DNA from 3 places in the Mesorhizobium sp. B2-3-14 genome. Region 3 is predicted to be linked to each of the others. Evidence: predicted binding sites of a transcription regulator. Region 3 holds the regulator's gene; each other region holds the start of a gene.
What was found. The regulator LexA, encoded in region 3, represses DNA repair genes until DNA is damaged. The targets are predictions, from matches to a motif close to TGTTCNNNNTGTGTTCNG.
Positions count from the first base shown of each region.

Region 1: the regulator LexA is predicted to act here: its motif matches at 3,837-3,854, upstream of FJ950_RS15040 (2'-5' RNA ligase family protein).
Region 2: the regulator LexA is predicted to act here: its motif matches at 3,046-3,063, upstream of FJ950_RS04105 (DNA recombination protein RmuC).

Region 1 covers NZ_VFVP01000005.1:103,938-113,954, forward strand. The annotation lists gene FJ950_RS15010 (aminopeptidase) at 1-789, shown strand, start outside; gene FJ950_RS15015 (DUF488 domain-containing protein) at 813-1,166, shown strand; gene FJ950_RS15020 (ArsC family reductase) at 1,267-1,617, opposite strand; gene FJ950_RS15025 (metalloregulator ArsR/SmtB family transcription factor) at 1,783-2,139, shown strand; gene FJ950_RS15030 (SRPBCC family protein) at 2,136-2,615, shown strand; gene FJ950_RS15035 (nuclear transport factor 2 family protein) at 2,710-3,063, opposite strand; gene FJ950_RS15040 (2'-5' RNA ligase family protein) at 3,189-3,791, opposite strand; gene FJ950_RS15045 (fumarylacetoacetate hydrolase family protein) at 4,050-5,207, shown strand; gene FJ950_RS15050 (substrate-binding domain-containing protein) at 5,503-6,438, shown strand; gene FJ950_RS15055 (ABC transporter permease) at 6,556-7,542, shown strand; gene FJ950_RS15060 (ATP-binding cassette domain-containing protein) at 7,546-8,337, shown strand; gene FJ950_RS15065 (LacI family DNA-binding transcriptional regulator) at 8,369-9,391, shown strand; gene FJ950_RS15075 (TetR/AcrR family transcriptional regulator) at 9,702-10,017, opposite strand, start outside.
Region 2 covers NZ_VFVP01000001.1:881,910-891,926, forward strand. The annotation lists gene FJ950_RS04080 (transporter) at 1-194, shown strand, start outside; gene truA (tRNA pseudouridine(38-40) synthase TruA) at 226-978, opposite strand; gene FJ950_RS04090 (N-acetyltransferase) at 1,001-1,507, opposite strand; gene fmt (methionyl-tRNA formyltransferase) at 1,504-2,457, opposite strand; gene def (peptide deformylase) at 2,462-2,992, opposite strand; gene FJ950_RS04105 (DNA recombination protein RmuC) at 3,096-4,352, shown strand; gene FJ950_RS04110 (GFA family protein) at 4,356-4,760, opposite strand; gene FJ950_RS04115 (cation diffusion facilitator family transporter) at 4,884-5,837, opposite strand; gene FJ950_RS04120 (transglutaminase family protein) at 5,956-6,765, opposite strand; gene FJ950_RS30050 (hypothetical protein) at 6,977-7,102, shown strand; gene sugE (quaternary ammonium compound efflux SMR transporter SugE) at 7,300-7,614, shown strand; gene FJ950_RS04135 (DUF6481 family protein) at 7,771-8,199, opposite strand; gene FJ950_RS04140 (LLM class flavin-dependent oxidoreductase) at 8,539-9,600, shown strand; gene FJ950_RS04150 (AI-2E family transporter) at 9,994-10,017, shown strand, end outside.
Region 3 covers NZ_VFVP01000002.1:770,620-780,636, reverse strand. The annotation lists gene FJ950_RS08435 (ABC transporter ATP-binding protein) at 1-528, opposite strand, end outside; gene FJ950_RS08430 (ABC transporter substrate-binding protein) at 587-1,573, opposite strand; gene FJ950_RS08425 (GntR family transcriptional regulator) at 1,724-2,497, shown strand; gene lexA (transcriptional repressor LexA) at 2,908-3,651, shown strand; partial or broken gene FJ950_RS08415 (ComEC/Rec2 family competence protein) at 3,645-6,097, opposite strand; gene gltX (glutamate--tRNA ligase) at 6,201-7,625, shown strand; gene gltA (citrate synthase) at 7,809-9,131, shown strand; gene lpxB (lipid-A-disaccharide synthase) at 9,240-10,017, opposite strand, start outside.

The DNA.
Region 1 (10,017 bases), on a different contig from region 3:
CCGGATCTGGCCTGGGCCAGGCAGGTTTTCCCCGGCGATGCCGACGACGTGGCGGTCGCGAAGCTCGCCGACGCCATCTTCGCCGCCTCGCGGGTGGATGTGGAAGACCCGATCGGCAACTGGACGGCGCACAATGCGGCGCTGCGCGGCCGCACCGAATGGCTCAACGGCCATGATTTCCATGCCCTGCATTTCGCTGGACCGGGCACCGACCTGACGGTCGGGCTGGCGGATGGCCATGAGTGGATGGGCGGCGCCTCGACCGCCAAGAACGGCATCACCTGCAATCCCAACATCCCGACCGAGGAAGTTTTCACAACTCCGCATGCGCGGCGCGTCGAGGGCCATGTCTCCTCGACCAAGCCGCTGTCCTACCAAGGCACGCTGATCGACGACATCTCGGTGCGCTTCGAGGGCGGCAGGATCGTCGAGGCCAAGGCGTCGAAAGGTGAGGACGTGCTGAAGAAGGTGCTCGAAACCGACGAGGGCGCGCGTCGTCTGGGCGAAGTGGCGCTGGTGCCGCATTCCTCGCCGATCTCGGCCAGCGGCCTGTTGTTCTTCAACACGCTGTTCGACGAAAACGCCGCCTGCCACATCGCGCTCGGCCAATGCTATTCGAAATGCTTCGTCGACGGCGCCTCGCTCAGCCAGGACGAAATCGCGGCGCGCGGCGGCAACAAGAGCTTCATCCATATCGACTGGATGATCGGGTCGGACAAGATCGACATTGACGGCGTCGCCAAGGATGGCAGCCGCGTGCCGGTGATGCGCAAAGGCGAGTGGGCCTGAGGGGTTCGGCGTAGGGAGGTCGAATGGCTTTCGACCTGATGGTCAAGCGGATTTACGAGCCGCCCGCTGCCGATGACGGGCAGCGGGTGTTGGTTGATCGCATCTGGCCGCGCGGCGTCAGCAGGGAGCATGCCGCGCTGGCACTGTGGCTGAAGGAGATCGCGCCGAGCGACGACCTGCGGAAGTGGTTCGGGCACGAGCCGGCACGTTGGGCGGAATTTCGGAAGCGGTACGGGGCTGAGCTCGACGGGAATGGTGAGGCGGTTGCGCAGCTGCGCGGCTTGCTTGGCGAGGGCAAGGTAACGCTGCTCTACGGCGCGCATGATGAGGCGCACAATAATGCGGTGGCGCTGGCGGAGTATTTGAGCGCGGGTTGAGGCGCTCGGACCTTCGCAAGCAGGCGGGACAGCGCCCCCCCTCTGTCCTGCCGGACATCTCCCCCACGAGGGTGGAGATCGGACGTCGCGACGCTTCCGCCTACTTCCCCACCGTCTGCTCATAAACCTCCGGCTTGAAGCCAACCACCACCCGATCGCCGATCTCCAAGACCGGCCGCTTGATCATCGTCGGCTTGGCCAGCATGAGCGCTTTCGCCTTCTTCTCGTCGAGGCCTTGCTTGTCCGCCTCCGGCAATTCGCGAAACGTCGTGCTGCCCTTGTTGAGCAGCTTTTCCCAACCGACCTTGCCGGCCCAGCCATTCAGCTTGCCAGCCTCGATCCCTTCGGCCCGATAGTCGTGGAAACGATAGGGAAGGTCATGGCTCTCCAGCCAGACGCGCGCCTTCTTGATCGTGTCGCAATTGGTGATGCCGTACATGGTGATCGTCAAAGTGCTCTTCCCTTGGGCTGACAGTCGAATCCGTTTCGCAGCCTAAAACCGCCCTTCCCGCTTGGCCAGCAGCTTGGTCAGCGTTGCCGGAAATTTGGCGCTTGCCAACACTAAGGCAATTACCTAAGTGTTTCTAATCGCTTTTTGACGACCCGGGACCGATCGATGACCAGCCTCCAGAGTGCAAATCCAAGCCTCCCGCCGATCGACGGCATTTTTCGCGCGCTTGCCGACCCGACGCGACGGCGCGTGGTCGAGCGGCTGAACAGGAGCCCTGCTTCGGTCAGCGAACTGGCCCAGCCTTTCGAGATGGCCCTGCCATCCTTCATCGACCATCTCAAGATTCTCGAAGGCTGCGGGCTGGTTCGTTCGCAAAAGACCGGACGGGTCAGGACTTACGAGCTTGCGCCTGAACCGTTGAAGCTCGCCGAAAGCTGGCTGGCCGAACAGCGTACAGTTTGGGAACGCCGCCTCGACCGGTTCGATGCCTATGTCATGACCCTCAAGGAGACAGAAAAATGAGCTATCCGTTCAAGCCGGATCCCAGACTGGACCTGACGCTGGAGCGCGTAATCGATGCGCCGCGCGAATTGCTTTGGCGAGCCTGGACGACACCTGAGCATGTCAGGCAGTGGTTCACGCCGAAGCCGTGGCTGATCACCGACTGCGAGATCGACCTCAGGCCGGGCGGCCTGTTTCGGACACGCATGCAGTCGCCCGACGGCAAGGAGGTCAGTGACCGCCACTGCTGCTATCTGGAAATCGTGCCCAACGAGCGGCTGGTGTGGACGGATGCGCTGCTGCCCGGCTATCGACCCTCGGGCGAGCCTTTCATCACCGCGGTCATTTCGCTCCATCAGGATGGCCAGGGTACGCGCTATGCCGCCACAGCCATTCACCGTGACCAAGCCACCCGCGACAACCATGAAGAGATGGGTTTCTTCGACGGCTGGGGCACGGTGGCCGATCAACTTGCGCGGTATGTGAAGACGATTTGAACGCTCCCAGCGGCCAGAGGATCGCTCTGGCCGCCGTGCACATTTTCAACCTTGCCGCAAAGAGAGCAAAGCTGGGAAGACCCGATTTCCGGCCTCAGTAGTAAAAGCGCTCTTCGGTGATCTTGCCGTTCTTGACCGTGTACAGGCCAACCTCATCCATGGTGACACGCTCGCCGGTGGCCTTGGGCGTTATGTCAAAGGTGAAGCGCACCGCGAATTGATCGCCGTTGACATAAGGGCCCTCGACCGAGCCGCCATGCACTTCGTGGTTCTCTTGCCACCACTGGCTTTTCTGCCTGAGGGCCTCCTTGCCGTGACTGACGGCCATCGGTCCCTCCATCGCTTCGTAGCTGATGATATCGTCGGCATTGTATTTTTCGGCAGCACCTTCGTTGTTGCCCTGTTTGAGAAGTTCGGTGAACTCCTTGGCGATTTCCGTGACGGTCATTTTTGTTCCTCCTGTTCAGACGCATTGCAAGTAGGGAACCGCTTGCGGACCTGCCATCGCGGACAGGTCGATAGCTGACATGACCCTGTCAGGATGGGGTGTCGCGCGAACCAGCGGCCCCTTCGTTACATCGCAATCAGCGGCCAACGTTCCAGGAAGTCATATTGCGTCAGCCCGCGCAGGCTGTGCACGAGAATGAACTCCCGCGCCACGAAGCTGATCGGCTCGATCGGCAGTTGTGGGATAAGTTTCTGGTCATAGGCAAGGGTCAGATGAGGGACGAACCCGTCTGATGCCTTCAGGCCTTCACGCAGCATTTCGGCGCAGAGATTCCCGCTCAGTTCACAAACCGGGCCGTCATCGGCCACAAGCACGAAGGGATGCTTGGCCGGTCGGCCTCTTGTCGCCGGGCGGCCAGGAAAGCTCCTGGCGTGGCGAAAGGTGATCTCAAAAGCAGGCATCATGACGCGCTGCCCCGATCGGGTGGCCGCAAAGATGATTTTCGACCGCAGCCGCTTGTAGTCCCCGACATGCTGCTGGCTGACATGAAAACGCTCCGGTATCAGCGGTGAGCCGGCTATGCCAAATTTGTGGCATAGTCGGCTTTGACAATCAGCAAACCGAGAATAATCCCCTGCCTGCAGAAACACGCCGAAGAAGACACGATCCGGTTTTTTGGGCCGCCTTGGCGGTTCTGGAATTCCGAAATCTAGTTCGCCTTGGTACATTCCCTATACGCTCGCCAAGGAACGCCTCCGTTCTGTTCTGGCACCCAGAACAAAACACGAACAATTCTCTGAGTCAAGTTCGAGTAACCGGACCCTAAGCCCGGTGATGTCCTTGACATCCGGACATCGTGGATGACCCAGTCGGCATATTCGCGGCCACCGCTCTACTGCTTGGATGGGATAGACCTTTGAATGGAATCCGGCGAAAGTGCCGCGCCGACCGGGCCAGCATTTTCGATTCAACGAGGAACCCAACTCATGACCAACCCGACACATCTGCCCGCTGAAGGCTTGTTTGTCGGCCGCGCCAGGAGCGGCGATGCCTCGCACCCCCTGGTCGTCACGGTGCGCGACGGCACCGTCTTCGACATCACATCCAGCGCGGCGCCCACCGTGCGTGACGTCTGCGAATTGGCCGACCCGGCCGGCCATGTGCGCTCGGCCAGGGGCAAGCCGATCGGTTCACTCGACGCCATCGCGGCCAACAGTTTCGAAGCCACGCGCGATCGGGCAAAACCCTTTCTGCTGTCGCCGGTCGACCTGCAGGCGATCAAGGCTTCCGGCGTCACCTTCGTGGTCAGCCTGCTCGAACGGGTGATCGAGGAACAGGCGCGTGGCTCGGCCGAGAAGGCCGACGCCATCCGCGCCGACATTGCGGGCCTGATCGGCCATGATCTTTCGAAGCTCAAGCCCGGTTCGCCAGAGGCGATGGAGATCAAGGCCAAGCTGATTTCGCGCGGCGCCTGGTCACAATATCTGGAAGTGGGCATCGGCCCCGATGCCGAGATCTTCACCAAGTGCCAGCCGATGGCCTCGGTCGGCTTCGGCGCCGATGTCGGCCTGCATCCGGTTTCGACCTGGAACAATCCGGAGCCGGAGATCGCCATGATCGCCGCCTCGAGCGGCAGGATCGTCGGCGCCACCATCGGCAACGACGTCAATCTGCGCGACGTCGAGGGCCGTTCGGCGCTGCTGCTCGGCAAGGCCAAGGACAACAACGCCTCGGCCTCGCTTGGCCCCTTCATCCGGCTGTTCGACGACACGTTCTCCATCGCCGACGTGAAGCAGGCCGTCGTGCGCCTGAAGGTCGAGGGCGAGGACGGGTTTTCGCTGGAGGGGGCAAGCTCGATGGCCGAGATCAGCCGCTCGCCGGAGGAGCTGGTTGCCGCGGCCATGGGCCCGCATCACCAGTATCCGGACGGGCTGGCGCTCTATCTCGGCACCATGTTCGTGCCGTCGAAGGATCGCGGCGAAAAGGGCAAGGGTTTCACGCACAAGGTCGGCGACATCGTCACCATCTCGTCGGAGAAATTCGGCGCGCTGGTCAACCGCGTGCGGCTGTCGCCCGATTGCCCGCACTGGACCTACGGCGCCAGCCATTTGATGCGCGACCTGGCCAAGGCCGGCCTGCTCTAAGCGGCTCTTTGGGGGCTTTCGCCCTCAGAGACCGCCTAGACGTGATCGGGATAGTCCGCCCGGCTGAGCTCTCGGCGACAATCATCCGACTGCCCGGGAAAAATCAGCCCGACTGATGCGATCTGATGGGGTCGCTGATGGCGCCGCGTCAGGCGCCCACTACATCTGCAGATGGAGGCTTGCCATTCGCCGAAAAAGGGAATGCTCTTAGGTATCCGAGCGGCGCTGGCAAAAAGACGCAATCCGGCTGAAGCCGGAACAAGGGACGGATCATCTTCAATCGGGAGGAAATCAAATGCTGACGAGACTAAGACTTGTGCTCTACGGCCTGCTGATCGCGCTGACGGTCATTCCGGCAGCCGCGCAGGCCAAGACGTTCTACTGGATTTCACATGGCGGGCCGGCCGACCCGGTCTGGACCTACTTCCTCGCCGGCGCCAAGCAATGGGCCAAGGACACCGGCAACACCGTCAACACGTCGTTCCACAATGGCGACGTCGCCTCGCAGCAGGAGGCGGTCCGTGCCGCCCTCTCGGCCAAGGCCGACGGCATCGTCACCACCAGCCCCGATCCGGGCAGCCTGGTCGAGATCGTCAAGGAAGCGCGCGCGGCCAACGTCCCGATCATCAACTTCAACACGCCCGATCCCAAGGCCAATTTCAACGCCTATGTCGGCGGTGACAACGTCACTTTCGGCAAGCACTGGGCGCAGTATCTGGTCGACAAGGGCCTGGTGAAGAAGGGCGACTTCGTCTGGATGCCGGTCGAGATCCCCGGCGCCACCTACGGCGTGCAGGAAGAAGAAGGCATCAAGAGCGTCTTCGGCCCGCTCGGCATCACCTATGAAGTGACCGAAGCGACACTCGACCAGGCCGAGGTGATCAACCGCATGGTAGACTACCTCACCGCCCACAAGGGCAAGGTTAACGCCATCATCGGCCTGGGCGACCTCGTAACCGGTTCGATCAAGCGCGTGTTCGACCAGGTCGGCGTCAAGCCGGGCGAAATCCCGGTCGTCGGCTGGGGCAACTCGCTCGACACCACCCAGGAAGTGCTGAACGGCTATGTCAATGCCGGCCAGTGGCAGGATCCGCAGGCGACCAGCTATGTGGCGCTGTCGCTCGCCAACATGGCGGCCAGCGGCATTCCTCCGGGCTTCAACGTCATCACCGGCGCGCTCTATGAGAAGGACACTGCGGCGGTCTACGACAAGATCCTGTCCGGCAAATAATCCGCGATCCCCCGGCGCCGCGCGTTTTTCGCACGGCGCCAGATATCTTCCTGCGCCGTGGCATGCCACCCGATGCGGTGGAGCTCGCGGCCCGTCTCAACCATGTCGCGGGTTCCAGTGGAAAATCATTCGCTCATCCAACGCCTGATCGCGCGGCCGGAATTCGGACCTTTCATTCTGCTCATCGTGGAGATCGCCGTTTTCTGGGGTTTCAACCACGACTTCCTGTCGCCGCAGAACATCTCCAACACGCTGGCCTTCACGGTCGAGCTTGGCCTGATCGCGCTGGCGATGACGCTGTTAATGACGTCGGGCGAATTCGACCTCTCCGTCGGGTCCCTGTTCGGCTTCTCGCCGGTGCTGATGTGGACGCTGTTCAATGCTGGCGTCACCTCGCTGGAAATGGGCTTCCTTGTCGCGCTGGTGGTTGCCGCCTTGATCGGCCTGGTCAATGGCTGGTTCGTCACGCAGCTCAAGATCCCGTCTTTCCTGGTGACGCTCGGCATGCTGCTGGTGGTGCGTGGCAGCGCGCTTTTCATCACCGACGGGTTTCCGCAGCGCACCTGGAGTGCCGAAGGCAGCTGGCTGGCGGAGGCTCTGGTCGGCGACTTCTTCATCGGGCCGTTCCGCATCTACATGTCGCTGTTCTGGTTCATCGCCGCGGCGATCGCGCTCGGCTATGTCCTGACGCAAAGCCGGACCGGCAACTGGATCCAGGCGGCGGGCGGCAATCCCAACGCGGCGCGTGCCCGCGGCGTCAATGTCAATCGCGTCAAGGTCGGCCTGTTCGTCCTGTCGTCGGTCATGGCCTCGCTTGCCGGCGTCATCTCCTCGCTGCGCACATCCGCCGCCAACCCCAACAGCGGTACTGGCTACGAGCTCGAGGTAATCGCCATGGTGGTGATCGGCGGCACCGCACTCACCGGCGGGCGCGGCACCATCATCGGCACCGTGCTCGGCATCCTGATCCTGCGCGTGATGCGCAACGGCATCGTGCTGATCGGCGTGCCCGGCCTTGCCTACAACATCTTCATCGGCGCGATCATCCTTGGCATGATGGCGCTGCATTCATGGCTGGAACGCCGGCACCAGGCGGGGACTTGAACCATGGCCGAGCCATTGATCCGCATGCACAACATACGCAAGTCCTATGGCCGCGTGCAGGCGCTGGTGGACGCCAATTTCCATGTCAACGAGCGTGAGATCGTCGGCCTGCTGGGTGACAATGGCGCCGGCAAATCGACGCTGATCAAGGTTCTCTCCGGCGCGGTGCCGCTGACCAGCGGCGATATCTTCATCCGCGGCAAGAAGGTCACCTTGCGCGATACCAGCGACGCCATCGCCCACGGCATCGAGACCATCTACCAGGACTCCGCCCTGGTCACGCAATTGTCGATCGCGCGCAACCTGTTCCTGGGTCGAGAACCGATCAAGCCGCCGCGCTTCCTTAACCGCATGGACCAGGACGCCATGAACACGGTCGCCCGCGATCTGCTCAAACAGGTCGGAATCTCCAAGAACATCCCGCCGACGACGCCGATCGGCTCGCTCTCCGGCGGCGAGCGGCAGGCGGTCGCGATCGCGCGCGCCATGCATTTCGACAGCGACCTGATCATCCTCGACGAGCCGACCAACAACCTCGGCGTGGCCGAGACCCAAGGCGTGCTCAGCTTTGTGCGCAACGCCCGCGATTCCGGCCACTCCTGCATCTTCATCGCGCACAACATCCACCATGTCTTCCAGGTGGTCGACCGCATCGTCGTCATGCGCAGGGGCAAGGTGGTGGCCGACGACATCGATCCGAAGACGACAACCGTGACGGAAGTCGAGCGCATCATCACCGGCATGTCGGACAAGGACATCCGCGACGCCCTCGCCGACGGCAAGCCGGCGCACTGAGGACGTACGAAGCGACGTGTAGGGTTGCGGCATGAAGGCTACCGTCTCCGACATCGCCAGGAACTGCGGGCTGTCGACCGCGACGGTCGACAGGGTGCTCAACAACCGGCCCGGAGCGAGTGCCGCCAACCGGCAACGCGTCATGGAGGCCGCCAAGCAGCTCGGCTATCTGCCGGTCGCCGACCAGGTGACGCTTCCCTCGAGGCCCGCAAACCTGGAATTCTTCCTGCCGATCGGCTCGAACGACTTCATGCACGACCTGGCAAAGCACATCGAGGACTACGCCTCGCGCCTGCCGCTGGTGGCGTCCTGCCGGATTCACAATCTCGCCGGTATCTCGCCCAATGCCTTGCAGACCGCGGTCGAAAAGCTGTCGCTGCGCGCCAACGGCGTCGGTGTCATCGCGGTCGATCATCCCAGGACGCGCAACATCCTGCGCGACATGGTCGAGGCCGGTATCCGGCTGGTGACGCTGGTGTCCGATATTCCGGCCGCTCCCCGCTCGGCCTATGTCGGCATCGACAACCGCGTGGCGGGACGGACGGCGGCACTTTTGATGGGACGCTTCCTCGGTGGCCGCGAGGGGCAGCTGGCGATGGTCGTCGGCTCGCGTTCCTACCGCGGCCATGAAGAGCGCGAGATGGGCTTCCGCTCCGTGCTTGGTGAGGAGTTTCCCAACCTCACCGTCAGCAGCGCCGTCGAGATCAATGACGAGCCCGACGCCAGCTATGCCGCAACCATGAAAGCGTTGCGCAACGAGCCGGAACTGCTCGGCATCTATTGTGTCGGCGCCGGGCGCTCCGGCATTGCCAAGGCGATCCGGGAAACCAGGCCCAACCGCAAGCCGGTCTTCATCTGCCACGACCTGACCAGGGAGACACGCGGCTACCTCGTCGACGACCTCGCCGACGTCGTCATCGACCAGAACGCCAGGCTGATCGCGGAGCAGTCGGTGATCCAACTGCTCGGCTCGATCGCATCATCGGCGCCCTATCTCACCCGCAAATTCATCGAGCCGCGACTGATCTTCCGGGAAAACGTACCCGTGCAGTGAGATCCCGCATCTCCTGGGGAACCTGACCGCCCCTGCAAATCTGCACAGCAGCTATGCACAATTCATTGTTGCCGAATCATTGGGCAACTCGTACGTTCTGGTTGTCGGCCATCTACTCCTCCCAGATGCGATGCCGACGCTGAATGGGGTGCACCTCCTCCCGCGCCACATTCGAAATCGAGCCCGCTGCCACCTCCTCCCGGCAGCGGGCTTTTTTCGTTCAGTCAACGGGAAATAGCGTGCTGCCTATAGGGCAGCAGACATCGTTTCGGTCACGCGACCGCAAAATCACCAGCAGCCACGGCAATACTTAACCGGCGGCATTGCCCCGGAAGGAAACGATCAGTCCTTCAGCCATCCGCACGAACTGCGTGCTCGGGCCCTCGGCACCGACGGTCTGCACGCTGACCCGCGCACCTTCAAACAGCAGCGACAGCGTATCGGCGAGAAGCTCGGCCTGGCCGATGCCGGCATCCCGGCAGAGCCCGACCAGGCGTTCGCGCTGGGCTTCCTTGAGTTCCTTGATGACGCGCCTTGCCGGATGATCGGGTTCGGTCAGCTCGGCGGCGGCGTTGGCCATGTCGCAGCCACGGCCGTCGGTGTTGAGCATGGCGGCGGCCTTGCGA
Region 2 (10,017 bases), on a different contig from region 3:
TTTCCCTGTCGATGGTGCTGACCTGGCGCATGACCAACGCGACGATCGGCAGGGGCGCTGCCTTCGGCACCGCCGTTTTCGTCGGCATGTTCGTCGCTTCGCTGCTGGTGCTGTTCGGACTGCAGATGCTGCTTGGCATCTCCGTGCCGGACGATGTCGGGGGCCAGAGCCTTTCCGGGCTTTATCCCGGATAGAACCAGGATTCTACCCGGGAGAACCAGGGTTCTACCCGGGATAATCGACGCCAATGAGAAAAAGCCCGTCGGGCGGCGCCACCTGGCCGCAGGCGGCGCGGTTTCGCGCCTCGAGCGCCGCCTTGAGGTCGCCCGATGTCCAGCCGCCGTCGCCGACCCGCTTCAGCGAGCCGACCATCGAGCGCACCTGGTTGTGCAGGAAGGATCGTGCCGATGCCCTCACCTCGATCAGATCATCGCCCGCCCGGCTCACATCGAGCCGCTCCAATGTCCTGATCGGGCTGTTAGCCTGGCACTGCGTCGAGCGGAAGGTGGTGAAGTCGTGCCGGCCGAGCAGGAGCTTCGCCGCTTCGTGCATGGCGGCGGCATCGAGCCGCTTCGGCACCCACCACACCTTACCCTTGTCCAGCGCCGAGGGCGCCCGCCGGTTGAGGATGCGGTAGAGATAGTGCCGGCCGATGGCGGAGAAACGGGCATCGAAATCGTCCGGGACGATCGTGGCCTTCAGGATGACTATGCGCGCGCCGGCCGCCTGCAGGTGTGCATTGACGGCATCGCGCACCTTGTCGTCGGGCCACGCCTTGGCAAGGTCGACATGCGCCACCTGCGCGGTCGCGTGCACGCCGGCATCGGTGCGGCCGGCGGCGCGCAGCCGGACCGCCTCGCCGCAGAATTTCTCGATCGCCTGCTCGATCGCCTGCTGCACCGAAGGCTGGTCGGCCTGATGCTGCCAGCCGGCAAACAGGCTGCCGTCATATTCGATATCGAGGCGAAAACGCGGCATGCCGGTCGGCTATACGCCCCGCCTAGGCGGCGAGAGCGGTGAAGGCGGAGGCGTAGACCAGCCTGCCGGATTCGGGAGCTTCGCCCCAGGCCAGCGCCTGCAGCGCCTCGCCCTGGTATTCGCTTTCGAACTTTTCTGCGCGGGCGTGGCTATAGCCGAAACGGCCGTAATAGGCCGGATCGCCCAGCACGACGGCCAGTGTCTCGCCGGCGTCCTTGAGCCGAATATGGGCCTCGCGGATCAACGCGCCGCCGATGCCGCTGCCATGGAAGGAAGGCTCCACCGCCAGCGGCGCAAGCGCCACGGCGGCAAAACTCTTACCGCCGCTCTGAACGAACAGCCGCGAAAACAGGATATGGCCGACGGCCTGGCCGTCCTCTTCCGCCACCAGTTCGACGACGGCGTCACCGCCGGTCACCAACGCGTCGACCAGTCCGGCCTCCGTCTGCTGGCCGAAAGCGTGTTCCTCGACGAGGCGGATGGCCTCGCGGTCCCGCGGCGTCGCCGCGCGTATCGACATCATGCTCATGAGAATTTCAGTCCTTTTTCGATCTTGGCTCCGCGCAGGAATTCCGACGCGGCGGCGGGCTTTCCGCCCGCACGTTGAACTTCGACCAGCCTGACCGCGCCTTTTCCGCAGGCGATTGTCAGCCGGTCATCGAGAATTCCTCCCGACTCGCCCAAATCTTCCGAAGGCGACACGCCTTCGGATAGCGTCGAGCGAAGCAGTTTCAGCCGTTCCATACGGCCGCCAATTTCAATCTCGGACCAGGCGCCGGGAACCGGTGACAGGCCACGAATATGATTGTGAACCTCGGCCGCGGGCCGTGTCCACTCCACGCGCGTCTCGGATTTATCGATTTTCCTGGCGTAAGTCACCCCTTCGGCCGCCTGCGCGGTAAATGCCAGGGTGTTCTGTTCCAGCCGCGCCAACGCTTCCACCATCAGGGCAGCGCCGACACTCATCAACCGATCATGCAGATCGCCGGCTGTCATATCGGGGCCGATGGCGCATTTTTCAACCAGTCCCACCGGGCCGGTATCCAGCCCCGCCTCCATGCGCATCACCATCATGCCGGTCTCGGTGTCTCCCGCCATGATGGCGCGCTGGATGGGCGCGGCGCCACGCCAGCGCGGCAAAAGCGACGCATGGCCGTTGACGCAGCCAAGCCGGGGTGCCTCCAGAACTGCCTTCGGCAACAGCAATCCATAGGCGACGACCACGGCGATATCGGCGCCCAGGTCGGCAAAAGCGGCCTGCTCGGCCTCGCTTTTCAACGATGCCGGTGCACGCACCTCGATGCCAAGCCGCCCGGCCTCGAGCTGCACCGGTGACGGCGTCAGTTCCAGCCCGCGCCGGCCGGCGGCGCGCGGCGGCTGCGTGTAGACGGCTGAAATCTCGTGGCCAGCCTCGGCGATGGCGCGCAGCGTCGGCACCGAAAACTCCGGCGTGCCCATGAAGATGACGCGAAGGGGCATTGCCCTATCCCACCAGCTTGCCTGGCGCCTTGTCCCTGGCGAGCTTCTTGAACTTCTTCACCACCATGTCGCGCTTCAGCTTCGAGATGTGGTCGATGAACAGCACGCCGTTGAGGTGGTCGATTTCGTGCTGCAGGCAGGTTGCCATCAGCCCCTCGGCCTCGATCTCCTGCAGCTTGCCGTCACGGTCCAGATATTTGACCCTCACCGAAGCCGGGCGCTCGACCTCGGCATAGTAATCAGGGATCGACAGACAGCCTTCCTCGTAGACGGACCGCGCGTCGGCGCTTTCGAGAATTTCCGGGTTGATGAAGACGTGTGGCGCCGGGGTTTCGTCTTCCTTGGCGAGATCGATCACCAGCATGCGCAGAGGCTCGCCGACCTGGATTGCCGCCAACCCGATGCCGGGTGCGTCATACATGGTTGCCAGCATATCGTCGGCCAGTTTGCGTACCGGCGCGTCGACGCGCTCCACCGGCTTGGAGACCTGGCGCAGGATGGGATCGGGAAGAATGATAAGCGGCTTGATCGGCATGGCGTTTCACCTAAGACCTCAATAGAAAGGCGTCAACCGGTGCGCCTGCGCCTCGTTCACGCTTTGATCTGTGCCAGACCGCCGAATCGGCTATGCTGTCCACATGAATGATCTGAGCACCATCCTTTCGGAGCCCGCCGCACGGCTCGGCGCCTCGACTATCACGCTCGGCCACGTCTTGGCCGTCGCCACATTGCTGTTTCTCGGCTTGTTCGTGGCGCTCGTCATCGCGCTGTGGCGCTCGGCCAAGGCGCGCGCGGTCGCCGCAGCGGAAGCCGCCGACCATGCCCGCGACGCCGAGGCGCGGATGGCCGGCATTCTGCAATCCCAGGCCGAGATGCAGGGCCGCATGGGCGCCATCGCCGAAGTGTTCGGCGCCCGCCAAGCCGAATTGACGCAGTCGATCGGCCAGCGGCTCGACGCCATGACCGGCCGCATCGGCCAGACCATGACCGAGCAGACCAAGTCCACGCATGAGAGCCTCGCGAAACTGCAGGAGCGGCTGGCGGTCATCGACACCGCGCAAGGCAACATCCAGTCGCTGGCCGGCCAGGTCGTGCAGCTGCAGGCGATCCTCTCCAACAAGCAGACGCGCGGCGCCTTCGGCCAGTCGCGCATGGAGGCGATCGTCGCCGACGGCCTGCCGCACGGCGCCTACGAATTCCAGGCGACGCTGTCGAACGGCAGCCGGCCGGACTGCCTGGTGAAAATGCCGAACGGCGCGCCGTCGCTTGCCATCGACGCCAAATTTCCCCTGGAAGCGTGGAATGCCATCCGCGCCGCCGATAACGCCGACCTGCAGAAGGTCGCGGCCCAGGCCTTCCGCCGCGATATCGAGGTCCATATCCGCGACATTTCGGAAAAATACCTGCTGCAGGGCGAAACGCAGGACACCGCCTTCATGTTCGTGCCGTCGGAATCGGTGTTCGCCGAAATCCACGAGAATTTCGAAGCGGTTGTCCAGAAGGCGCACCGTGCCCGCGTCATCATCGTCTCGCCTTCGCTCTTGATGCTGTCGATCCAGGTCATCCAGGCGATCCTCAAGGATGCGCGCATGCGCGAGCAGGCGCATCTGATCCAGGGCGAAGTCATCAGGCTGATGGAAGACGTCCAGCGTGTCGACGAGCGGGTGCGCAAATTGCAGGGCCATTTCGGCCAGTCGGCCAAGGACATCGAAGACATACTCGTCTCGACCTCGAAAGTGACCAAGCGTGGCCAGAAGATCGAGGCGCTGGAATTCGGAGAAGGCGAGCCCGACGCCCCGCGCGGCGGCGCCCCTGCCAAGGTGGAGGCCGCACCGCGCGCTGCCGATTCAAAGACCGGGCAGCTGAGATTGAGGGTCGTCGAAGGCGACGACTGAACGCTACTGCTCTTCGATTGTCGTCATACCCTCGAATTCCGGAAGCCAGTGCAGCGCCGACCGGTGCCATTTCTGGTGTCTCGGGACCAGGTTCTGGCGCTGCCGCGAGGTCCCGACCCTGATCCCATAGACCTTCGGACCGTCGCCGACCGATGTCGCATAGAGATGCGAGCCGCAGTCGGCACAAAAAGCCTGCATTCGCTTGGCGCCGCTCGCCACGGTCTTGATGTAGATCTTCGGTTCGCCGCTGGTGATCCGGTAGTGATCCTCCGTCGCAGGAACGGTAACGCGAAATGCCGTACCGGTCAGTTGCTGGCAATCGGTACAATGGCAGATCGAGGTCTTCTCCGGGTCGACCTCCGCCTCGTAGGTGATGGCGCCACAATGGCAGCCGCCGTCGATCTTCATCGTCATTCCTCCAACTTCGATCGGCCGATTTTAGCGGCACGGAGACACGAGGCAACGGCGGGGCGCTGGTCCAGAGGCCAAACCGAAAAGTGGACCGCGGTGTCGCAAAGTTCGTACTCGAATCTATCCGGACGCGGATTCGATCAGCTTGCGCCGCTTTTCCCAGGTGCCTGACGTCTGCGGCTTGACGAACAGCCGCGTGATCTCAGGCATCTCCTTCTTCAACCGCGCCTCGATGCGCTCGACACAGGCCTCGATCTCCGGCGCCGACAAATGGTCCTCGAATTCGATGCTCAGGCCGGCAACGATTTCTTCCGGGCCCATATGCACCGTCAGCACACCGTTCGCCCGCTGCACCGCCGGATCCTGCTGGACGATCGCCAGCACCTTCCTCTGCACCTCGGGTGAGGCCGGCTCGCCGATGAGCAGGCCCTTGCTTTCACGCGCCAGGAAGATTGCGGTCGTGCCGAGGATGAGTGAGATGCCGATCGAGGCGGCGCCGTCGAGTTCGGGCATCTTGAAAATCTCCGCAGCCAATATGCCGGCAAAGGCGACGGCCAGGCCGAGAAGGGCTGCACTGTCTTCGAACAGCACCGTATAGACGCTCGGGTCCTTGCTCGATTGCACGGCTTGCAGCCAGCCCTGCTTGCCCTTCTGCTTGCGGAATTCCTTCAGCGCCACCAGCCAGGAGCTGCCTTCGAACAGGAAGGACAGGCCGAGAACGATGTAGTTCATTCTGGCGTTGGCGACCGGCTCCGGCGCCATGATGTGGATGATGCCCTCGTAGAACGACACGCCGGCGCCCAGCGCGAAGACCAGAAGGGCGACGATGAAGCTCCAGAAATAGAGTTCACGGCCATGGCCGAGCGGGTGCGAGCTGTCCGCGGGGCGTGCCGCCCGGTGCATGCCGTAGAGCAGCAGGCCGCCATTGCCTGTATCGACCAGCGAATGCACGCCTTCCGACAGCATGGCCGAACTGCCGGTGAAAAAGGCGGCGGCGAACTTGGTCAACGCTATGGCGAGATTGCCGGCGAGCGCCGCGTAGATGACCGTTCTGGAGCCGCCGTGCCCAGCCATGCAGGTTTTATCCTCTTCGAGGCAGTGTAGCGGCTCTGCCGCGGAGTTGCACAGTCATCACAACGCGCCAATCGTCGGGTCGTTCAATGTGTTCGAAACCTGCTGGCGGGAAGGCCAGCTATTCCTGGATCTCGTCGGTCCACACTTTGAAGCCCGCAAGCAACCCTGGCCCGAAGATATGGGTTAGCGGCACATCCGCCGCGTCGCGGCCGGAGGCGATCAGGATGCGGCCGATGCGTGGCGCGTTGTTGCGCGGATCGAAAGCGTGCCAGCGGCCGCCGAGATAAACCTCCATCCAGGCGCAGAAATCCATGCTCGCCCAAGGCTTCGGCATGCCGATGTCGCTGATATAGCCTGTGCAGTAGCGCGTCGGGATATTGAGTGCCCGGCAAAACGTGACGGCAAGATGCGCGAAATCGCGGCACACGCCGCTCCGTTCGCGCCAGGCTTCCGCGGCGGTGCGCGTCACCCGTGCGTTGCCGTAGTCGAAGACGATGTGGTTGTGGACGAAATCGCACACCGCCTGCACGCGCGGGATGCCTGATGGCATATGGCCGAACAGCCGCCATGCCTCGCTTGCCAAGAGGTCGCTTTCGCAAAACCGGCTGGGCAGCAGGAACAGCAGCGTTTCAGCCGGCAGGTCGCGCACCTCATGCTGCCACGCCATCAACTCGCCCATCTCGAACGTGCCGGAGTCGCGGATCACCGCATCCGTACCGAAAGTGAAACGCCCGGGCGGGGCGACGAGCCGGTTGCACCAGTTGCCGAAACTGTCGCGATAACTCTCAATCGGCACTGGCGGGTTGGAGGTCAGGAAATCCGGGCGCTCAAGATCGGAGGCGCGGGAATAGTGGACATTGAGCATTGCGATGAGCGGCGTTTCCTGCGGAAAGTCGAAGCTCATCTCGCAGCCGATATGGATCCGCATTGTCGTCCTGACGGGCCTGCCTGACGATCACCCGGCGGTGCACGGGTCGATGCTGCAGTGCGAAGACAAGCATGGCATGGACTGCCGGGGTTTACGAGCAAATTAGAAACCGGTTGAAAGCGGCCTGCCGGCGCTGGCAGCAGGCACTCGCCTCTTGCAGTCTGGCGTTTGTCTTGTTTCACTTCGTTTCCCGCAACTGGAGGAACGAATCATGGCTAAAGGTGCGATGAAGGCAGGCAAGGAAGCCCGCAAACCAAAGAAAGACGCCAAGAAGCCTGTAGCCGCTCCGGCCCTGAAGGCGCCGCCGGTCAAGGCGACGAGGATCAAGGAAAAGTAGATATCGCCAAGCGTGCATGGATTTCACCGGCGGCGTCCGACATGCCGCCGGCGAATTGTTGATTGGGCGTTCAGACACCCTATATCGACGATGCGGGGACGACCTCGCATTCCCGAAATCCGGTTGGGACGGCCCGCCCATTGTTTGATTGAGCATCCGAAGACCTTTCGGCCGGATGTTCTGGATGGAGCGTTCCGATGTCATGGATTCTTCTGTTCTTCGCCGGCCTGTTCGAAATCGGCTGGGCGATCGGGCTCAAATACACCGACGGCTTCACCAGGCTTGTTCCGACCGTGCTCACGGTCGCGTCGATGATCGTCAGTTTGACCTTGCTTGGCCTGGCGCTGAAGACCCTGCCTGTCGGCACAGCCTATGCGGTGTGGACCGGTATCGGCACCGTCGGCACGGCGCTGCTCGGCGTCTGGCTGCTGGGCGAGCCCGCGACGGCGATCAGGCTCGGCTGCATCGCGTTGATCGTCTGCGGCATCATGGGGCTGAAACTCGCGGCCTGAACGGCCCTGTCCACCGACTGGCGCTATCGACCGAGCTGACATCATGAATCGACGTCCCTGGATGCAGGGAGGCTCCCCGTGGGCAACACCGACACGCGAAAAAGGGCCGCGCCTTGGCGCGTCCCTCATTCATCATCCATCGAGGCGAGTGCGCTGTTAGCGACCCGTAAAGCCGGGCGGTGTCCTGCCGGTGCGCTGCTTGCGTGCCGCATAGCGTGCGTCGCGCTTTGCCTTGCGCTCTGCTTCATCGGCAAGCAAACGAGCGATACGCTCGTTCTCTTCAGCTTCCCGAAGCTTGGCATCCGCTTGCGCTGCCTCTTCGGCGGCAATGCGCGCAGCTTCGGCTGCTGCCTCACGCTCGGCTTTCTCAATCGCCTCGCGTGCCAGCTTTTCCTGCTTCAGCTTGGCCTTCTCGGCCTCGCGGATCTCACGAGCCGCAAGGATCGCCTTGCGTTCGGCCTGTCGTGCCAGCACCGCGGGATCGTCTGCTGCCGGCTTTGACTTGAAGCGCTCCAGAAGCGCCTTCTTTGCCTCGGTCGCGGCATTGCGCCGCTCGAAAATGTCTTTTTCCCTGTAGATAGCCAAGTCCACTTCCTTGAAGTCTATTCGCGACGCTTACATACGCGCGAAAACCGGGAGTTCAAGCGCCAAAACGGCATGCCAGCCATGAAATTCCGGGATGTTGCACCCGGGAGACGCATTTTCCGCCGAAATCGACATGCACTGTTCACCAGCCAGCCTCTGGCGGCGCGACGGACGCGTCGCTACCTCTGGAGCATGATGCCGAAAAGGGGAAAGCGGTTTTCGGACGATATCATGCTCTATCTATCTCTTCGATTTAGGGTCGGATTCAGATTTCAGGTCGAACAGAGCTAAAATCATCCGACCCTAGCGCAACAATCAACACACTGGGATGACATCCAAATGGAACTCGGCCTCTACACTTTTGCCGATGTGAGCCCTGTGCCGGGTCCCGGCGCCATCGGTCCGCATGAGCGGCTACGCAACCTGATCGAGGAGATCGAACTTGCCGACCAGGTCGGGCTCGACGTCTTCGGCCTCGGCGAACACCACCGGCCGGACTATGCCGCCTCGGCACCGGTCGTGGCTTTGGCCGCGGCGGCGGAGCGTTCGAAGCGCATCAAGCTGACCAGTGCGGTGACGGTATTGTCCTCCGACGATCCGGTGCGCGTTTTCCAGCAGTTTTCCACGCTCGACCTTCTGTCGGGCGGCCGCGCCGAGATCATGGCTGGGCGAGGTTCGTTCATCGAATCCTTCCCGCTATTCGGCTACAACCTCGAAGACTATGACGAGCTGTTCGCCGAAAAGCTCGACCTGCTGCTGGCCATCCGCGATCAGGTGAAGGTTACCTGGTCGGGTAGGCTGCGCGCGCCGATCAACGATCGCGGCGTCTATCCCAGGCCCTTCCAGGACAGGCTGCCGGTCTGGATCGCCATTGGCGGAACGCCGCAATCGGCCGCTCGGGCGGGCGCGCTCGGCCTGCCGCTGGCGCTTGCCATCATCGGCGGCGAACCGGCGCGCTTCGCGCCGCTGTTCGACCTCTACCGTGAGGCCGCCAAGCGCGCTGGCGGCGATCCGACGGGGTTGGCGACCAGCATCAACGTGCATGGCTTCATCGCCGACACGACCGAGCAGGCGGCGGACGACTTCTACGGCCCCCAGGCCGAGGTGATGAACCGCATCGGCCGTGAGCGCGGTTGGGGTCCGACATCGCGTGCGCATTTCGACCAGTCGCGTGATCCCGACGGCGCGCTGTTCGTCGGCAATCCGGAGCAGGTGGCGGAAAAGATCGTGACCCAGCACAGGGTGTTCGGTAATGACCGCTTCCTGCTGCAGATGGCGATCGGCACCATGCCGCACGCCAAGATCATGAAGGCGATCGAGCTCTACGGCACCAAGGTGGCGCCGATCGTACGCAAGGAAACCGCGAAATCCGCGCCGACCGTGGCGGCGCCTGTCGCGTGAACTTAAGGAGGCCCGCGAGCCTCATTCCATGAGCCCTGGATGAGCATGCTTATCGCGTTGCCCGGTGTAGGGCCGCATCCATCATCGCGGCATGATGGATTTCGGTCGCCTCGTCGGCTGGGAACAGGCACTCGATGCGCAGTTCCTGGGCGGCGACGGTTTGGGGCGTGCCGACTGGCCTGCTCCCGTGCCAGGCCCGCCAGCTGCCCGGACTCAATTACACGGCATGTAATCGTGGAACGCTCGCAGCCGAGCCGTCGGTCTGAGCTATATTGACGGCGCCCGCTCGGCGGCGGCCACGCCGTCAGTGCCGGCTAACGGAACCTTGAAGCCGCGCTGGCGTTTCCGTCTGCGGATTGCATCAGTTGTGATGTGCCCGCCGAGGGGATCGCGATGAAGGCCGAACCCACCGCTTTG
Region 3 (10,017 bases):
GGTATGCTCGTCGAGCAGCAGCAAGTCCGGCGATCCGCCGACCGCCATGATCAGCGACAAGGATTGCCGCTGCCCGCCCGAGAGCAGGTCGACGCGCGTGTCGAGACGATTTTCCAAACCGAGACCCAGTATCGACAGTCGTTCCCTGTAGGACGCAAGCCGGGTGGTGTTCAGCCCCGGGCGCAAGGTGCGCTTTTGGCTACGCAAATCGGCCAGCAGCATGTTTTCCGCAACCGTCATGCTGGCGGCGGTGCCGCGCATCGGGTCCTGGAACACGCGCGCCAGTTTCGCGGCGCGCTTGTGCACCGGCATTGCAGTCACGTCGGCGCCGTTGATCAGGATCTGGCCGGAATCGAGGATCAGGGCGCCGGAAATGGCGTTGAGCATGCTGCTCTTGCCGGCCCCGTTGGAGCCGATGACGATGCCGAACTCTCCGGTGGCCAAGGACAGGCTGAGACCGTCCAGCGCGACCTTCTCGTCGGCCTGGCCCTTGTAGAACACTTTGCGCGCGGATCGAATCTCCAGCATCGTTCCTCCCTGACCTCGGGATAGCGGCGCCGACGCCGTCACCCCGGCAGTTCCGATGTTAGTCGACGATGCAGCCGCAATCGGCCATTGAAGCCGGTATCTCGATGCCGAACGCGGCCATCGCCTTGCGCGAGATCGTTGCCATGTGGTCCTTGTAGGCCGGGCGCGACGGCGCGATCGTCTTGGGATCCTTGCCCTTGAGGATCTCGGCGGCGATGTTGCCGGCGTTGACGCCGACCTGCGTGTAATTGACCGCGAAGCTCGCCGGCACGGTGCCGTTACGGACCGCACTGTCATCGGAGTTGACGACCGGGATACCGGCCTGGCGGGCGGCCGCGGAGACAGCGGCGATCGCCGGCTGGATCAGGTTCGAGGCCGGGCCGTAGATCACGTCGGCCTTGCCGGCGAGCGAAGCGATGCGTTGCTGGATGTCATTGACGTTGTCGATGCCGACCTCCACCACCTCGAAACCGGCGGCCGGTGCCGCCGCCTTGATCTTTTCGACCAAGGCAACGTCATTGGCCTCACCGGGATTATAAGGCACGCCGAAGCGCTTGGCGTTCGGCAGCAGCTTCTTGGTGAAGGCCATCACCGCGGCGACGTCCTGCAGATCGCTGGCGCCGGTCATGCCTTCGTCTCCGGCGTCCCATGACGGCACCAGCTTGGCCGCCACCGGATCGGTGACCGCGGCAAAAACGATCGGAATGCCGGAACCGGCGAGCGCTTTCTTGGCGATCTGTGAGACCGGCGTGGTGATGGTGTAGATCAGCTTGGGCTGCTCGGCCTGCAGCTTGGCGATCATCTGCGGCACCAGCGACGCATCGAAATTGGTGTGGCTCTCCGTGTAGACGACGTCCTTGCCCTCGACGAAGCCGTTATCCGTCAGCGCCTTCTTGAAGCCGGCTATGGCGGCGTTCAATTGCGGATGCTCGCCGAAATTGGCAATGCCGATACGGATCTGATCGGCCGCGGCACTGCCGGCACTGACCATCAATGCGCCTGCCAGGGCCAAGCCCGACAACCAAGCGGATTTCGACTTCAACATCATTTCCTCCCAGATTTGATCAGGGCCGCTTGGAAACGCGGCTACTACGGCGATCATGGTGAGTCCGCTGGTCTGTGTCAAACATTATATATAATTGTTGCTGTGACGCACTATCATATATACTTTTCGCCAGACGACGGATTGATCACCATGCTGAATGAAACGAGTTCCACAAAAACGGAAGCCGCCTATCAGCTGTTGCGGCGCGACATCCTGACCACGCGCCTCATGCCCGGCGCCCCGCTCAAACTGAGTGCGCTGCGCGGCACCTATGGCGTCGGCTGGACACCGTTGCGCGAAGCCCTGTCGCGGCTCGAGGCCGAACGCCTGGTCACCGCGATCAGCAATCGTGGTTTTGCCGTGGCTCCGGTGTCGCGGGCCGAGCTGGAGGATCTGGCACGCGCCAGGATGGTGGTCGAGATACCCCTGTTCCTCGAATCGATGGAAAAAGGCGGCAGGGAGTGGGAGGATGCCGTGGTCACCGCCCACTACCGGCTCTCGCGTTGCAAGACGGCGGTCGACGATCCCTCGGACGCGGCCGTCGACAGATGGGACGAGAACCACGAGGCTTTCCATGCGGCGCTGCTGAGCGCCGCCACATGCGACTGGCTGTTGCGGTTCCGCTCGACGATCTCGGATCAGCTGCGCCGGCATCATCGCTTCCTTGGTCTGGCGCCGACACTGCGGGCCGCGGCCGGCCTCAAGGATGGCTATGAAGAGGCAATCGAAGCGCTACGCGAAGCGATTGCGATCGAACACCATACCGCGATCATGGAAGCGGCGCTCGACCGTGACGTCGAGCGGGCCAAGGCGCTGATGACGGCGCATATCGGCTACACACTGCACGTCTATGTCCACAGCGAAGACAGCGGCGCTACCAGATACGCCGCTCGCGCCGGCAGCTTGAAGGCGGGTTCGGGATAACTTCAGCGCTTCCGCGACGCCTATTCGAACGCGCTGGCCGGAGTGCGCCGAACGCCCCGATCCATGGCCGCCCGAAGCTACCAATCGTTGGCATTTTGGTTTCGTTTCGTTCCGCGAATAATGGCTCCGCGAATTATACGTCCCTCCGAGGAGAAGCCTTCCAACTAACTGATGCCAAAGCCTCGTCGGCGGATGGGCCACAGGCCATTAACCAAAACGATTTCAATGCGCCTGCCGACGGCGGAAAGGACTGGTTGCCGCCCGCCGTCGCGGGCAAAAAACTTCAGACCCCTTAACAAATTCATTAAACTTTAAACGGTTGCAGAACACAACTGGAACAGATAGTGTTTGTTCTGGGTTTGTTTTTTCGATTCTGGTTCAACCTTTCGTTCAATGTCTTGGGGGCCGCCATGCTGACACGCAAGCAACATGAACTGCTGATGTTCATCCACGAACGGCTCAAGGAAAGCGGGATACCGCCTTCCTTCGACGAGATGAAGGAAGCACTCGATCTTGCCTCCAAGTCGGGGATCCATCGCCTGATCACGGCCCTGGAGGAGCGCGGCTTCATTCGCCGGCTACCCAATCGGGCGCGCGCGCTGGAAGTGCTGCGGCTGCCGGACTCGATCGCGCCGGGCCTCAATGCGGCAAAGAAGTTCTCGCCAAGCGTCATCCAAGGCAGCCTTGGCCAAGGCAGTCTCGGACGCCAGATCAGGCCGGCCGCTGCGCCTTCGCGCCTGCCCGCGGCCGGCAACGACGACGACGCGGTTTCAGCCGTGTCCATCCCGGTCATGGGCCGTATCGCCGCCGGTGTGCCGATCGATGCCATCCAGCATCAGACGCATTCGATCTCGGTGCCGCCGGACATGATCATGGGCGGCGAGCACTATGCGTTGGAGGTCAAGGGCGACTCGATGATCGAGGCTGGTATCTTCGATGGAGACACGGTCATTATCCGCAATGCCGACACGGCAAGCCCGGGCGAAATTATCGTGGCACTGGTCGACGAAGAGGAAGCGACACTGAAGCGGTTCCGCCGCAAAGGCGCTTCGATCGCGCTCGAGGCCGCCAATCCAGCCTACGAAACGCGCATTTTCGGGCCGGACAGGGTCAAGGTACAAGGCAAGCTGGTCGGGTTGATCAGGCGCTACTGAACCGGCTTGTCATCGGGCTTGTCGGGTTTTTTGTACGGCGGCAGCCCCCTTGCCTCGCGTGAGAATTTTCGCTGTTCGTGCCAGGGCCGGTATGGTCCGTCGACGGCAAATGCGATCGCGGCCCGGGTCGTGGCCGACTGGGGATTGAAGAAGACGGCAGCGCTTCCCTTGCGGGCGAGCTGCCGTTTGGTGACGACGAGAACCAGTGGATTGTGGCAGGCGTCATAGGCGGTTGCGTCATTGACGATGATCAGGTCGGCGAAAGCGCAGGCTTTCCAGGTGGTCTTGCGGTCCTCGACATAGGCAATGATCGCGCCGGAAGGGTGCCTGGCAAGGCACAGGCCTTCGCGGCAGTAGAAGGGCGATCCCGGCGGCAGGTCGGTGGGACTGGCAACATCGAATTGCCTGTCTGTCGTGTCGAACATTTCCGGTTTGACGATTGTTTCGGAGATCAGGGCGCGCTTCCAGTTGTCGGTTGCGAATTCGTTCGGACGTTCCCGGTTGACGGCCAGTTCGCCATTGCCGATCGGCAGCGCGACCAGCCGCGCATCTTCCGAGATCAGCACATCGGGCGCGCGTGTGTGCGACACAGTCAACAGGCCGGCGAGCGCGAATGGCAGCGCCGCGAGCCGCAGCCATGTCGTCGCCATCGTCGCGATAACCAGCGCGACGGTGACCAGCAGCACGGATTGCTGCGAAATCAGCCCGACTCCATCGACCGGAGAGCGCTCCGATATCCACGCCGACACGGCGATCATTGCTGTCAGGCCCTTGCCCATGAGGTAGAGAGCCGGCCAATCCAGTCCGAATGGCATCAACAGCGCGCTGGCGACGGCCAGGAACATCACGACCGACACGATAGGCATCACGGCCAGATTGGCGAACAGGCTGAGCGGCGATACCCGCTGGAAATGCCAGATGGCAAACAACGCCGTGGCGCTGCCGGCGATAATGGACGTCATGGCCAATCCACCTGTCGCCAGCAGGAATTTTCGCGTCAGGAACCCGGGCAGCGATCGCTTTCGCGGCGGTGGCCGCGTCTTTCCCGCACGGTGATCGGCCCAGCCGGCATAAGCGCCAACCAGGGCCGCGGTCGCGGCGAACGACATCTGAAAGCTCGGGCCGACGACCTCGTGAGGCGAGACCAGGATGACGGCGATCGCCGAGATCCCCAGATTGCGCATGGTCAGCGCAGCGCGATCGAAGAACACGGCAATCAGCATCACCGCCAGCATGATGAAGCTGCGTTCGGCCGCAACGACGACACCGGAAATGATGAGATAGGCCGCGATCGAGAACAGTGCGGCGGCGGCCGCGTATTTCTTCACCGGCCGGCGCGCGGAAAGTCTGGAAACAGCGCGAAGGCACCACGCAGCAGACCCATGATGGTGCCGGCCACAAGCGCCATATGCAGTCCCGAAATAGAGATGATGTGATAGATGCCGGTACGCCGCATCGCTTCATTGATTTCATCGGGTATGCCGGCGCGCACGCCGACGATCAGCGCCGCCGCGATCTCGCCTTCAGCGCCGCCGACGCTGCCCCTGATGTGGTCGGCGATGGCTTCGCGGGCATTCTCGATGCCTGAAAAAAGGCGAGCCGATAGCGGCATCTCACCGTCGTCGGCGGAAACAACCGTTGGATTGCCGAGAAAGAAGCCGCTGCCGCCGATGCCGGCGAAATAGCTGTCGAAAGAGAAGTCGTAGCTGTCCGGCCGCACCGGGCCGGTCGGCGGCAACAGTTTGGAGTAGCCTGTGATGAGCGAGCCGGCGGTCATTCCCGGTGGTATCTTGCGTGCGGAAAGCCGGACCCTTTCCGGCGCATAGCGCAGTTTCGGCCGGGCGGTCGAAATCACGTCCATGGTCAGCCGGATGCGGCCGCTCTCCATCTCTTCGAGCGAGACCACGCGGCCGGTCAGTTGCGTGGAGATTTCCGAACCCAGCATCCGGGTTCCGGCTCGCCATGTTTCAACCTTCGCCGCGAGCAGGCCCAGCGCGCACAACAGCACTGCCATGAGACACAGATGGGTTTTGGGCCAGGAACGCGAGACGAAGGCACAGACCGCCATCAGCACCACGACCGCGACGGGCTTTGCAAAGTCGGGCTCGGACGCCAGCGAGAAATAGGCGATCGCCCCAACGGCCAGACAGACCGGCACCAGCAGGAACGCGATGCCCCGGTCGAGTTCAAGCTCCGCCGCCCGGGCCACGCCATGGCGCAGGCGAGGCAAGGATACCAGGCCGATTTGCCGGCGCACGCGCACGATCCTGCCCGCGGCAGGAGCCGGCGCCGGCGCCTGCCCACCTGCCTGCAGCGACCTGGTTTCGGGTGCAGCCACGAGCGGAGATGGCAGTGGGATCGTCGCAGGCGCCGCAAACAGGGATCGCTCGCTGACGCCGATAGCGGCATCCTCGCCCCGATCCGAGCCCCGGCCTCGTCCAGTCATCGGGTCTGCCCCTTGCACCCTCGACGTCCTATGCTACATGAACGCGCAACGCGCGAAAGTCCGCACGCTCCGCACCCAGCTTCAGACGTTTTCCGAGAGTTCCATGCCCGACAAGGTCATCACCCGTTTTGCCCCCTCGCCGACCGGCTATCTGCACATCGGCGGCGCGCGCACGGCGCTCTTCAACTGGCTCTATGCAAAGCATACCGGCGGCACGATGCTGCTGCGCATCGAGGACACCGATCGCGAGCGTTCGACCGATGCGGCCACATCGGCCATTCTCGATGGCCTGACCTGGCTTGGCCTTTCGTGGGATGGTGACGCGGTCTCCCAATTCGAGCGCGCGCCGCGCCATCGCGAGGTGGCCGAGGAGCTGGTGCGCCTGGGCAAGGCCTATTACAGCTACGAGACTTCAGCCGAGCTGGAGGCAATGCGCGAGGCTGCACGCGCCAAGGGCCTGCCGCCACGCTATAACGGCCATTGGCGTGACCGCGACCCCTCGGAGGCGCCGTCCGGCGTCAAGGGCGCCATCCGCATCAAGGCACCGGCCGAGGGCGAGACGGTCGTGCAGGACCGGGTCCAGGGAGACGTGCGCTTCCCCAACAAGGATCTCGACGACTTCATCATCCTGCGTTCGGACGGCAACCCGACCTACATGCATGCCGTCGTCGTCGACGATCACGACATGGGCGTCACCCACATCATCCGTGGCGACGATCACCTGACCAACGCCGCCCGCCAGACCGTGATCTACAACGCCATGGGCTGGGACGTGCCGTCGATGTCGCATATCCCGCTGATCCACGGCGCCGACGGCGCCAAGCTGTCGAAGCGCCACGGCGCGCTCGGCGTCGAAGCCTATCGCGCCATGGGCTATCTGCCGGAGGCGCTGCTCAATTACCTTGCGCGGCTCGGCTGGAGCCATGGCGACGACGAGATCATGTCGATCGAGGACATGGTCTCGTGGTTCGACATTGGCGACGTCAACAAGGGCGCGGCGCGCTTCGACTTCGCCAAGCTGGAAGCGATCAACGGCGCCCATATGCGACGTATGGCCGACACCGAGCTGTTCGATATCTTCATCGCCACCTTGCCCTATCTGGAGGGCGGTCCGGCGATGGCGGCGCGCCTCGACGACAAGAACAAGGCGCAGCTGCTGGCAGCACTTCCGGGCCTGAAGGAGCGCGCCAAGACGCTGGTCGAGCTTGTCGACGGTGCCGGCTTCCTGTTTGCCGCGCGGCCGCTGCCGATCGACGACAAGGCGGCACTCCTGCTCAATGACGACGCGCGCAAGATCCTGCGTGGCGCTCACGAAGCTTTGAAGTCGCTGTCAGGCGACTGGACGGCGGCCACGGCCGAGGCCGCGATCCGCGACTTTGCGTCGGCTGGCGGCCACAAGCTTGGCGCCGTGGCCCAGCCGTTGCGGGCTGCGTTGACCGGCAAGAGCACGTCACCGGGCGTATTCGACGTGCTTGCCGTTCTGGGGCGTGAGGAAAGCCTGGCGCGCATAGCGGATCAAATCGATTAGGAGCAAACTGGCCCAAGAAGATTGGCATTGAAAGGCGGGTTTCGCAGTGCAACATTAGGCCTTGGCCCAATCTGGCACGCACCTCCTAGAATGCGGTGGCGAATACGCGCATTGCGGTGATTTCGACGTGTCGCTCTGCGGAATTTGCCTTTGCCGGCATGAGGAAACAAGAAGGAATTTGCAATGACCGAAGCTGCGAAAAAACTGGATGTGGGCGGCCAAGAGGCCACGGCGACGCTGGAATTCGCCGGCAAGACTCACGAATTCAAGGTGCGAAGCGGCTCGGTCGGACCTGACGTCATCGACATCGCCTCGCTCTACAGCACCACCGGCGCCTTCACCTATGACCCGGGCTTCACCTCGACGGCAAGCTGCGAGTCGGAAATCACCTTCATCGATGGCGACGCCGGCATCCTCCTGCATCGGGGCTATCCGATCGACCAGTTGGCCGAACATGGCGACTTCCTCGAAGTCTGCTACCTCCTGCTCTACGGCGAATTGCCGACCAAGGCGCAGAAGGACGATTTCGACTACCGCGTAACACGCCACACAATGGTGCACGAGCAGATGTCGCGCTTTTTCACCGGCTTCCGCCGCGACGCGCACCCGATGGCGGTGATGTGCGGCGTGGTTGGCGCGCTGTCGGCCTTCTATCATGACTCGACCGACATCTCCGACCCGTACCAGCGCATGGTTGCCTCCATGCGCCTGATCGCCAAAATGCCGACGATCGCGGCCATGGCCTACAAATACCACATCGGCCAGCCCTTTATTTACCCGAAGAACGATCTCGGTTTCGCGGCAAACTTCCTGCACATGTGCTTTGCCGTGCCGTGCGAGGAGTACAAGATCAACCCGGTGCTGGCGCGTGCCATGGAGCGTATCTTCATCCTGCATGCCGATCATGAGCAGAACGCTTCGACCTCGACCGTTCGCCTCGCCGGCTCCTCGGGCGCCAACCCGTTCGCCTGCATCGCCGCCGGCATTGCTTGCCTTTGGGGCCCGGCCCATGGCGGCGCCAACGAAGCGGCGCTCAACATGCTGGGCGAGATCGGCCATGTCGATCACATCCCGGAATTCATCGCTCGCGCCAAGGACAAGAACGATCCGTTCCGCCTGATGGGCTTTGGCCACCGCGTCTACAAGAACTACGATCCGCGTGCCAAGATCATGCAGAAGACGGCGCATGAGGTTCTGGGCGAACTCGGCATCAAGGACGATCCGCTGCTCGACATCGCGATGGAACTGGAAAAGATCGCGCTGACCGATCCCTATTTCATCGAGAAGAAACTCTACCCGAACGTCGACTTCTATTCCGGCATCACGCTGAAGGCGCTGGGCTTCCCCACCACCATGTTCACCGTGCTGTTCGCGGTTGCCCGCACGGTCGGCTGGATCGCCCAGTGGAAGGAAATGATCGAGGATCCACGCCAGAAGATCGGCCGTCCGCGCCAGCTCTATACCGGTGCGCCAGAGCGCGACTACGTGCCGATCGCCAAGCGCTGAGACGAGTGAGTAGTGGATAGTGAGTAGCGGTTAGTGAGTAGTGAGTAGTGAGGTTGGAGAGTTTTCTAACTCACTACTCACTACTCACTACTCACTATTCACCACTCACTACTGCCTACTCACTCTCTTGATACACCCCATCACCACCTGCGCCGCGATCTCACCGGACGGTTTGTCCGTTGCCATGCGCCGTGAAATCTCGGCGAACCCGTCTTTCTGCCAGGCGCGCATGCCACTGTCGGCCAACAGCGCTTCCAGCTGGCGTGCCAGATTGTTCGGCCTGACGTATTCGTCGTAGAACTCCGGGATCAGTGCGCGATCCGAGATCAGGTTGGGCAGCAGCGCCGACCAGACGGAAACGAAATACCGCGCCACGGCGCGTGCGACAGGGTCGAGCCGGTAGCAAGAGATCATCGGCACGCCGGACAGTGCCAGTTCCAGGGAGACGGTGCCGGACGCGATCAACGCCGCGTCGGCCTTGCCGAAGGCCTGCCATTTGCGCTCCGGCTCCAGGATAATCTCGGGTTTTTCATCCCAGCGCGTGACCGCGGATCGTACGGTGTCCGCGACATGCGGCACCGTCGGCAACATCAGCCGAAGCCGATGCCCGCGTGCCCGCAGCATCGACACGGTCTCGCCGAACGGCTCGAGCAGCCGTCGCACCTCGCCGCGCCGCGAGCCGGGCAGGACAAGCAGCGTCTTCACGCGGTCTGGTGAAAGATCACGCGGCTGGGCCTGCGCCCTGGCGGCCGACAGCACGCCGGGATCATGCGTCAGGCGATGGCCGACATAGGTGCCGGGCGGGCCACCCAGCCGATCGAGCTCCTTCACTTCGAACGGCAGGATGCACAGGATGTGATCGACATACGGCTTCATCGCCACCGCC